3 regions of the Mesorhizobium sp. M7A.F.Ca.CA.001.04.2.1 genome follow, and region 2 is predicted to be linked to each of the others. Evidence: predicted binding sites of a transcription regulator. Region 2 holds the regulator's gene; each other region holds the start of a gene.
The links. Region 2 encodes PhoB, which activates phosphate uptake and scavenging genes when phosphate is short. Its sites were predicted from a motif close to TGTCATNNANCTGTCAT; they were not measured.
Positions count from the first base shown of each region.

Region 1: EN955_RS00230 (ceramide glucosyltransferase) is a predicted target of PhoB. The motif match lies at 1,688-1,704, and genes of this name have one in related genera.
Region 3: phnF (phosphonate metabolism transcriptional regulator PhnF) is a predicted target of PhoB. The motif match lies at 1,670-1,686, and genes of this name have one in related genera.

Region 1 covers NZ_RZQT01000001.1:47,975-51,233, forward strand. The annotation lists gene EN955_RS00225 (O-succinylhomoserine sulfhydrylase) at 1-420, shown strand, start outside; gene EN955_RS00230 (ceramide glucosyltransferase) at 428-1,579, opposite strand; gene apaG (Co2+/Mg2+ efflux protein ApaG) at 1,813-2,205, shown strand; gene EN955_RS00240 (Hsp33 family molecular chaperone) at 2,253-3,259, opposite strand, start outside.
Region 2 covers NZ_RZQT01000018.1:25,472-28,730, reverse strand. The annotation lists gene EN955_RS08465 (ROK family protein) at 1-757, shown strand, start outside; gene phoB (phosphate regulon transcriptional regulator PhoB) at 774-1,463, opposite strand; gene phoU (phosphate signaling complex protein PhoU) at 1,480-2,187, opposite strand; gene pstB (phosphate ABC transporter ATP-binding protein PstB) at 2,214-3,032, opposite strand; gene pstA (phosphate ABC transporter permease PstA) at 3,050-3,259, opposite strand, start outside.
Region 3 covers NZ_RZQT01000065.1:4,222-7,480, reverse strand. The annotation lists gene EN955_RS20450 (carbon-phosphorus lyase complex subunit PhnI) at 1-516, opposite strand, end outside; gene phnH (phosphonate C-P lyase system protein PhnH) at 518-1,129, opposite strand; gene phnG (phosphonate C-P lyase system protein PhnG) at 1,129-1,590, opposite strand; gene phnF (phosphonate metabolism transcriptional regulator PhnF) at 1,724-2,473, shown strand; gene EN955_RS20430 (zinc-binding alcohol dehydrogenase family protein) at 2,665-3,259, opposite strand, start outside.

The DNA of each region.
Region 1 (3,259 bases), on a different contig from region 2:
CTGGAAACGCTGCCGCTGCGCGTACACCAGCAGACGGAAAGTGCCGGCCGGATCGCCGATTTTCTGGCCGAACGGCCGGAAATCGCGCGCGTCATCTATCCCGGCCGCGCCGACCATCCGCAGGCCGACATCGTCAAGAAGCAGATGTCGGGCGGCTCGACGCTGATCTGCCTGGACGTCAAGGGCGGCAAGCAGGCGGCCTTCGCCTTGCAGAACGCGCTCGACATCGTCCTGATCTCCAACAATCTCGGTGACGCCAAGAGCCTGATCACCCACCCGGCGACGACGACGCACAAGAACCTCAGCGACGAGGCGCGCGCCGAGCTCGGCATCGGGCCGGGCACGCTCAGGCTGTCGGTTGGCCTGGAGGATACCGACGATCTGCTCGAGGACATCGCGCAGGCGCTGAAGGCCAGGTAGGAGGCCTTCAGGCGCCGGACGGCGTCTCTTCCAGCTCGGCCGTCTTGGTGCCGATGGTCATCGCATTGCCGCGCCAGTCGACGGCGCCGCCGAGCCAGCCGCGCCCCCACATCGCCGGCAGGATCAGGTCGCGCGCCATGATCGCGGCGACCATGCGTGGCGACAGGTACCAGCCCTTGGACCAGGCCAGGGCGCACTCCGGAAGATAGAAGGCCGCCAGCACGGCAAGGGCGGTTGCCCAGAGGCTGAAGCCGGCGCTTGCCGCTGCAATCAGCGCAAGCACCAGCGGCACCACGGCACCGGTCAGGATTTCGGGTGCGAAGAACAGCGGGAAAGTGACGCGGCGCAGGCGCGCCCAACGGGCCTGACGCGACCAGATGTCGTCAAACGAGCGCCGGCCAAGCGGCTGCTCGAAGGGGGCGGCGACGAGATTGACGCGCAGGCCGAGACTGTTCACCAGCTTGGTCGCAGCGGCATCCTCGGCGATCTCGGCGGCCAGCGCGCGGATGCCGCCATTGGCGTCGAGCATCGGCTTGTTCCAGAGCATGCTCTTGCCCTGGGCAAAGCCGAGGCCGAGCGCCTCGCCGGCATACTGCCAGCGCGCCTGCAGCGTGTTGAGGAAAGCGCATTCGACCTCGGCCCAGAAGCCGGCCGGCCGCGAGCCGATCGGCGTCGAGCAGACAAGGCCGGTGCCGGGCCGCCAGGCAGCCATCAGGTGCTGGATGTAGTCCCTCGGCATCAGCACGTTGGAATCGGCCAGGACGACCCAGTCGTGCCGCGCCGCTTCCCAGCCCTTGACGCAATTGTTGAGTTTCGGATTGGCGCTGATGCGGTCGTCGCCGACAAGCAGCCGGGCCGGCACTTTCGGAAACCGGACGATCGTCCTGTTTATCAATTTGACCACCGGATCGTCGGCATGGGCGACGCAGAAAATCAGCTCATAGCGCGGCCAGTCGAGCGAGAAGGCGCGCTCCAGCGTCTCCTGCGTGAACGGCTCGACGCCGCGCGACGGCACGACGATCGACACCGGCCGCGGCTTGCCGGCCGGCGGCGCAATGGTGCGACGCCGTCTCAGACGCGACGCGGCGAGCACGATGCTGGCGAGATTCGAGAGGATGAGGACGGTTGAAAGCGTGGCGGCTATGAGAGTGAGTTGCATCGAGATCCGGTCACTCCAGGAAAACCGGTCCGCAAGATGGCCGGTTTCAACAGTTCAGCAGAGCGCCCGAGTCGCGCGTCACCAGTCCGCGCACACCATCATTGTCATATGTCACTTAAATGACATTCTTTGTCGGCACCTGCCCGCGAGGCCGGCCAGAGGAGGCTTCGATCGGTTGACCTAACCGCACGGAGCGCCGAAAGTTCCGCTGGAACCGTTTTTTGGAGCCGCTTATGTATAGCGCCGTCACGCGCAACATCGAAGTGCAGGTCAGGCCGTTCTATCTGGAGGACCGTTCGGATCCCTCTGAGAACCGCTATGTCTGGGGCTATCAGATAACGATCGACAATCAGTCGGACGATTTCGTGCAGCTTCTGTCGCGCTATTGGCACATCACCGACGGCACCGGCCGGGTCGAGGAAGTGCGCGGCCCCGGCGTGGTCGGCGACCAGCCCGAACTCAATCCCGGCGACAGCTACCAGTACACATCCGGTTGCCCGCTCTCGACACCGTCCGGCATCATGGTCGGGCATTACACGATGCGCAACAAGCGGGGCGAGACGTTCGACATCGCCATTCCGGCGTTTTCGCTGGACTTGCCGGGGACGCGGCGGACGGTGAATTGATTTCGCCTCACCGGCCGCGGAGCGACCGGTGAGGCGTGGTTTCTACTCTACTGGGCCGCGAATTCCGCCGGGTCGAAATCATATTGCTTCGAACAGAATTCGCAGGCGACGTGGATGCCGCCGTCTTCGGTGCTGTCCTTGATCTCCTGGGCGGAAAAACCCTCGAGGATGCCGCGGATCTTGTCCCTGGAGCACGAGCACTGGTCGGCGACCGGAACGCCGCCGAAGACGCGCACGCCATGCTCGTGGAACAGCCTGTAGAGCAGCCGCTCGGCGCCGATCGTCGGGTCGATCAGTTCGGTCGGCTCGATGGTGCCGAGCAGAGCCAGCAACTCCTGCCAGGAATTGTCGACCGGATCGTGGATCTCCTCACGCGGATCGCCATCGCCGCCCGGCAGGTCCGGGACGCGCATGCGCTCGGGCGACTGCGGCAGGAACTGCGCCAGGATACCGCCGGCGCGCCATTGCTCGCGGGCGCCGCCGGGACCGGGCGTCAAAAGCTTGGCCACCGACAGCCTGATATCCGTCGGGATCTGCTCCGACTGACGGAAATAGGTGCGTGCCGCGTCTTCCAGGGTCTCGCCATCGAGCTGGACGATACCCTGATAGCGCTGCGTATGGGCGCCCTGGTCGATGGTCAGCGCCAGCACGCCACTGCCGAGCAGCGTCTGCTGGGACATTTCGCCCGCCGCGACCAGCGCTTCCAGCCGGTCGGCATCGAAACGCGCATAGGCGCGCAGCGCCGAGGGCGTGGAAAAATCCGCAACCAGCATGTCGACGGGTCCGTCGGTGCGGGTCTGCAGGATGAACTTGCCCTCGAACTTCAGCGAAGTGCCGAGCAGCACGGTCAGCACACAGGCCTCCGCCAGCAGGCGGGCGACCGGCTCGGGATAATCGTGGCGGCTGAGGATGGCGTCCAGCATCGGCCCGAGTTGGACCGTGCGGCCGCGCACGTCGAGAGGGCCGACCTCGAACGGCACGACGTGATCGTCGCCGGCATAGCCGAATTCGCCGAGTTTGGGGTGATGTTCAGTCACTTGATAGGTTTCCAACA
Region 2 (3,259 bases):
CATGCTGTGGTCGCCGATCACGCCGCACACCGACATCGCCTTCGCCGACATATTCGAAGAGGAGTTCGGCATCCCAGCCATTATGGAGAACGATTGCAACATGATGGCGGTGGCGCTGCGCTGGCGCGACCCCGATCGTTACCGCGACGATTTCATCGCCATCCTCCTGTCGCACGGCATCGGCATGGGGCTGGTGCTGAAGGGCGAATTGTTCACCGGCACCCATTCCTCGGGCGGCGAATTCGGCCACATGATCCATCGGCCGAACGGCGCGCTGTGTCGCTGCGGACGGCGCGGCTGCGTCGAAGCCTATGCCGGCAATTATGCCATCTGGCGCAACGCGCGGCAGATGGGCGAGGATGCAGAGCCCGTCGCCGATGTCAGCGACGCCGACATGCGCGCCCTGGCTGCCGCCGCCCGCGAAAGGGACGGACCCGAACGGGAAGCCTATCGCAAGGCCGGCGAAGCGCTCGGCTACGGCCTCGGCAGCCTGTTCGCGCTGATCGATCCGGCGCCGGTCGCCATGGTCGGCGTCAGCGCCGCCGCCTTCGACCTGATCGAGCCGGCATTGCGGCAAGCGATTGCCCAGACCGCCGGCGGCCAGCATTCCAAGTCGATTTCCTTCGACACCGAGCCGAACGAACTGCCGCTGATCCGCGAAGGCTGCGCCATGCGGGCGCTGATCTTCGTCGATCAGGAGATTTTTGCGCCGGGCGTGCAGGCGAGATCCGGTCTCGGCGGCAAGAACGTGGCGTAAGTTCAAACGAGGGAGTTCAGTCCTCGCGAATGGCGTAACCCGCCCCACGGATGGTGCGGATGACATCGGGCATACGGCCGTTGTTGACCGCCTTGCGCAGCCGGCCGACATGCACATCGACCGTGCGTTCGTCGATGTAGATCGTCTCGCCCCAGACATTGTCGAGCAGTTGGCTGCGCGAGAACACGCGGCCTGGATGGCGCATCATGAATTCAAGCAGGCGGAATTCCGTCGGCCCGAGCCGGATCTCGCTCTTCTTGCGATAGACACGGTGCGATTCGCGATCGAGCACGATATCGCCGACCTTGAGCACGCTGGACAGCACTTCCGGCTTGGCCCGGCGCAGCAGCGCCTTGACCCTGGCCATGAACTCCGGCGTCGAGAAAGGCTTGACCAGATAGTCGTCGGCACCGGTCGAGAGGCCGCGCACGCGGTCGCTTTCCTCGCCTCGCGCGGTCAGCATGATGATCGGCAGCCGCTCGGTCTCGGGACGCATCCTTAGCCGGCGGCAGAGTTCGATACCGGAAACCGCAGGCACCATCCAGTCGAGCACCAGAAGGTCTGGAACGTTCTCCTGCAGCCGGATTTCGGCCTCGTCGCCGCGCGTCACCACCTCGACCTGGTAACCTTCGGATTCGAGATTGTAGCGGAGCAGCACGCCTAGCGGCTCCTCATCCTCCACCACCATGATGCGTGGCGCGATCATCGGCTGGTCACCCCTGTCATGCCGCTGGCGCGGACATTGCCGTCTCGTCCTGCTTCGGACGATTGGCTGGCAACTGCGTGCCGGTCAAAACATAATAGGCATTTTCGGCGATGTTGGTCACGTGGTCGCCGATCCGCTCGAGGTTCTTGGCGCAAAACAACAGGTGCGTGCACGCCGTGATGTTGCGCGGATCTTCCATCATGTAGGTCAGAAGTTCGCGGAACACCGATGTGTATTTGACGTCGATGCGTTCATCATTGTTTCGGAGCGTGGCAAGCGCTGCCGCGTCAGCGGCGGCATACTCGTCGACGACCCCCTGCACCTGGATCAGCACCAGCTGCGCCATCGCGTCGATCGAATGCGAAAGGTCGTGCGGCGTGACGCTCAGCCCGACAGTGCCGACGCGCTTGGCGATGTTCTTGGCAAGGTCGCCGATGCGCTCGAGGTCGCCGGCCATGCGGATCGAACCGACTACCGCACGCAGATCGTTGGCCATTGGCTGGCGCTTGGCGATCAGCGTGATGGCACGATCGTCCAGCTCGCGCTGGCGTGCATCCATGATGGCGTCGTCGGAAACCACCCGCTGCGCCAGCGCATTGTCCGAATTGAGCAAAGCCCTGGTCGAGCCACCGACCATCGAGCGGGCGAGATCGCCCATGTCGCGGATCAGCTGGCTGATCTGCTCCAGATCCTCATCGAAAGATGCGACGGTATGTTCACCCATGATCTTCGTCCCTCATATGCCAGAGATCAGCCGAACCGGCCGGTGATGTAGTCCTGGGTGCGTTTGTCGTCGGGGGTGGTGAACATCTTGTCGGTGGCGCCCTCCTCGACCAGATAGCCAAGATGGAACATCGCGGTGCGCTGCGACACGCGCGCTGCCTGCTGCATCGAATGGGTGACGATGACGATCGTATAGTTCTGACGCAGTTCGTCGATAAGTTCCTCGACGCGAGCGGTGGCGATCGGGTCGAGCGCCGAACACGGTTCGTCCATCAGGATCACCTCGGGTGACACGGCGATGGCGCGTGCAATGCACAGGCGCTGCTGCTGGCCACCGGAAAGACCCGTGCCAGGTTCCTGCAAACGGTCCTTGACCTCGTTCCAGATCGCCGCCTTCTTCAGGCTGGACTCGACGATCTGATCCATGTCGGCCTTGCGCTTGGCCAATCCGTGGATGCGCGGACCATAGGCGACGTTCTCGTAGATCGACTTTGGGAACGGATTGGGTTTCTGGAACACCATGCCGACGCGCGCCCTGAGTTCGACGACATCGATGTTCTTGTCGTAGATGTCCTCTTCGTCGAGCGTGATCTTGCCGGTTACCCGTGCTGAATCGATGGTGTCGTTCATGCGGTTGAGGCAGCGCAGGAAGGTGGACTTGCCGCAGCCGGAGGGGCCGATCAGCGCCGTCACCTGGTTCAGGCGGACGTCGAGATCGACGTCGAACAGCGCCTGCTTCTCGCCGTAGAACACGCCGACCTTGTCGCCGCGCATTTTTATCACTTCGTTCGACTTCATCTTGTCGCCCACTGCGTTTTCAAGGGACTGTTCGGTCATGATGTTCATACCAAAATGCCTTTTTTCTACCAGCGCCGCTCGAACCGACGCCGAAGCACGATCGCGGTGATGTTCATGGCCATGAGGAAGACGAGCAGGATGATGATGGCGCCGGACATGCGCTCGACGAAGGCGCGTTCGGCCTCGTTCGCCCACATATAGATCTGCACCGGCAGCGCGGTGGCCGGATCGAAAGGCGTCGTCGGTGGATCGGCGACGAAGGCGACCATGCCGAT
Region 3 (3,259 bases), on a different contig from region 2:
CGGCATGTCGCCATCCGGTTCGATCAAGCCTTCGCGGGCGAGGATCGCCGAGACGCGCGGCATGGCTTGCGCTTCCGTCTCGCGCAGCAAGGGCTCGGCGACATCGGCGCCGGCGGCAAGCTCGGGATCGAGCAGCCGGTGGGTGTAGTCGAAGGTAGGTCCGAGCAACTGCCCGCCGGGCAGATCCTTGTAGGTCGCCGACACGCGCCGCTCGACCAGCATGTTGGCGGTGTCGATGGGCCTGGAGTAGCCGAAGCGCGGCAGCGTGGTGCGGTAGGCGCGCACCAGGAAGATCGCCTCGATCATGTCGCCGCGCGCCTGGGCGATGGCGAGCGCGGCCAGTTCACGATCATAGAGCGAGCCTTCGCTCATCACCCGGTCGACGCCGAGCGCCAGCTGCTCGATGATCTGGTCGAGACGAAGGGCGGGCACCGAACGGTCGCCACGCCGGCGGTCGGCCAGCAGGCTGTGGGCGTTGGCGATTGCCGCTTCGCCACCTTTTACCGCGACATACATCTTACGCCTCCATCGTCTTGATGCCCGTCGTGCGCGGTAGGCAGGCGATGCCGCCTGATGTGGCGAGGATGAAGTCGACGCCGCGCGGAAAGCGCTTGATATTCTGCTTCCACTGCTCGACGAAATGGCGTGGTATCTGCGCCGGCGCGATCGTGGCGCTGGTTTCGATGCCAGGACCTTCGAGCAATAGCGGCGTGCCGGAGACCAGATCGCTGACCTGCAGGATCAGCGTGGTCGAGCGGTCGGGATAATCCTGCGTGCCCTGCGAAAAGCCATCGAGCGCCATCATCTCGGCAGGTGCTGCGATCAAGGCGAAATGCGCATCGGCCGGTGTGTTGGCCAATGGCGCGCCGGTATGGAACCCAAGCCATGATCTGATCGCGGTGGAGGCCTGCAAAGCCGGGTCGAGCCAGAGCGGCGTGTCATTGTCGCACAGCGCCAGTGCGATGGCGCCGGCGGTAGCCGAGAGCGGCACCGGCGGGCGGGCGAAGGCCGGCAGCGGTTGCACGCTGCCCGGCCGCGCCATTGCGTCCATCACGGCGCGGAACACGGTCTGGGCGTTGAAGACCGGATCGGCGAACCCGCCCTCGATCGATTGCACAGCTGCGTCCATCAGTCTTCTCCGCGAACCATGGTGAAGAAATCCACCTTCGTTGCCGCCGTCTCGGCGCGGCGTTTTTCGTGCGCCATGGTCAGAGCCGACTGCAGAGGCGCTATCAGTCCGGTCTCGACCTCATTGCGGCGGGCAGGGTCCTGCCATAGGGCGTCGGCGATAGCCGCCAGCTTCGCCTTCTGCTTGTCGCGGCCAAGCGCATAGCAATGGCCGACCTGTCCGGTGGGTAGCCTGACCGTGGCGCGGGTGACGGTCGCCTCGCCGACATTGAAAGGGGCGCCGCCGCCGCCGATGCGGCCGCGCAGGGTGACAAGGCCGGTTTCGGGGCCGCGCAACAGCTCGGCGTCCGAAGGCAGTCCGGCCTCATTCCAGAGCCGCACGATGTCATCGCCGCTGGATTGCGCAAGGGTTGCCATGGCGGCCTTGCGCTCGGCCTGGTCGCGGGCTTCCTGTCCTCGCATGAGCTGTAGTCCTCGTGGCTAAATTTGTCTATTGATATAGACAACTATACAAATTATACCTATTATCTAACGGGTGTCCATGACGGGTGGATGACAGCGATAGAAGACTGGGCGCTGGAAGATTGGGGCAATGATGGTCGGGCGGCTAGCAGCGGACAGCATCGAGCGGCGCAGTGGCGTTTCGCTGTGGCGGCAGATTGCCGACAAGATGCTGCATGCGATCGCCATCGGCGATTTCACGGAGAATGCAGCGCTGCCGCCGGAGGTGGCGCTGGCAGAGCGCTATGGCGTCAACCGCCACACGGTGCGCAGCGCCATATCAGCCCTCGTAAGGGAAGGCGTGCTGCGGGCCGAGCAGGGGCGCGGCACCTTCGTGCTGTCGCGCAAGCGGCTGTCCTATCCGATCGGGGCGCGCACACGGTTTTCGACAGGGCTGCAAGCGCAGACGACGGAACGGCACATCGCCTTGCTCGCCTCGTCGGTCGAGCCGGCCAGCCAGCGCGTCGCCGAGGGACTGGGTCTTGCCAAGGGAGCCGATGTGATCCGCCTGGAAACGCGCGGCGAAGCCGATGGACGGCCGGTGTCGCGCGCTGCTGGCTGGTTCGAAGCCCGGCGCTTTGCCGGCATCGATGCCGCGATGGCCGAGACCGGCTCGATCACCGCCTCGCTGGCGCGGTTCGGCATAGACGATTACCTCAGGCAATCGACCGTGCTGTCGGCGCGCCATGCCGATGCGGCGGACCTTGCCGACCTCGACCTGCAGCCGGGCGCCATCGTACTGGTCACGGTCGCCGTCAACGTCACGCCGGACGGCCAACCAATCCAGTTTTCCGAGTCGCGCTTCCCGGCCGAACGGGTGGAGCTGAAGCTGTCGGCGCTGTAGGGAGTGACGGGCTTATACGAGACCGTGATTTATCTGACTCACGCTGATATCAGACCAGCTCGGTCGCGCTCACTTGCGTCTTGGCGATTGAGGACCGCCTTCCCCCACTCCGTCTCGGCTTCGCCGAGACGGAGTGGGGGTCGACCTGGCTCGGGCGTCGTCAGTTCGGGCTGGGTTCGCCGCCTGCCATGTTATAACCCCACCTCGATCACAGCCTTGATCAGGCCGGATTTCTCATGCGCCCAACGAGCCAGATCGCGCGGCGTGGCGGCGAGTGTGGTGCGGTGTTTGACGAGCTTGGCCAGTGGTACGGCCCCGTTGCGGATCGAGGCGGCGACATGATCGAAGTCGGCGCGCAGCGCGTTGCGGCTGCCGATCAGCGTCATCTCTCGCTTGTGGAATTCCGGGTCGGAAAAGCTGATATCGTCCTTGACGACGGAGACCAGCACCAGCGTTCCGCCATGCGCGACATGGGCGAAGGCCGACTGCACCGACTGGGTGTTGCCGGTGGCGTCGAAGACGACATCGAAGCCTTCGCCTGATGTCGCTTCCCTGACCAGATCGGGCACCGCGCCGCGCGAGCCGTCTAGGGTCTGGAAACCAAGCTCGTTTCCAGCGAAGGCGAGCCTTTCACTGCTCATGTCGAGCAGTGTCACGTCCAGTTCGGCGATGCGGGCGAAGATGGCGGTGCCGAGCCCGATCGGGCCAGCGCCGATGACCAGCGTGCGGGCGCCGGGGTCGGCGCGGGCGCGCCGCACGGCATGCGCGCCGATGGCCAGGAACTCG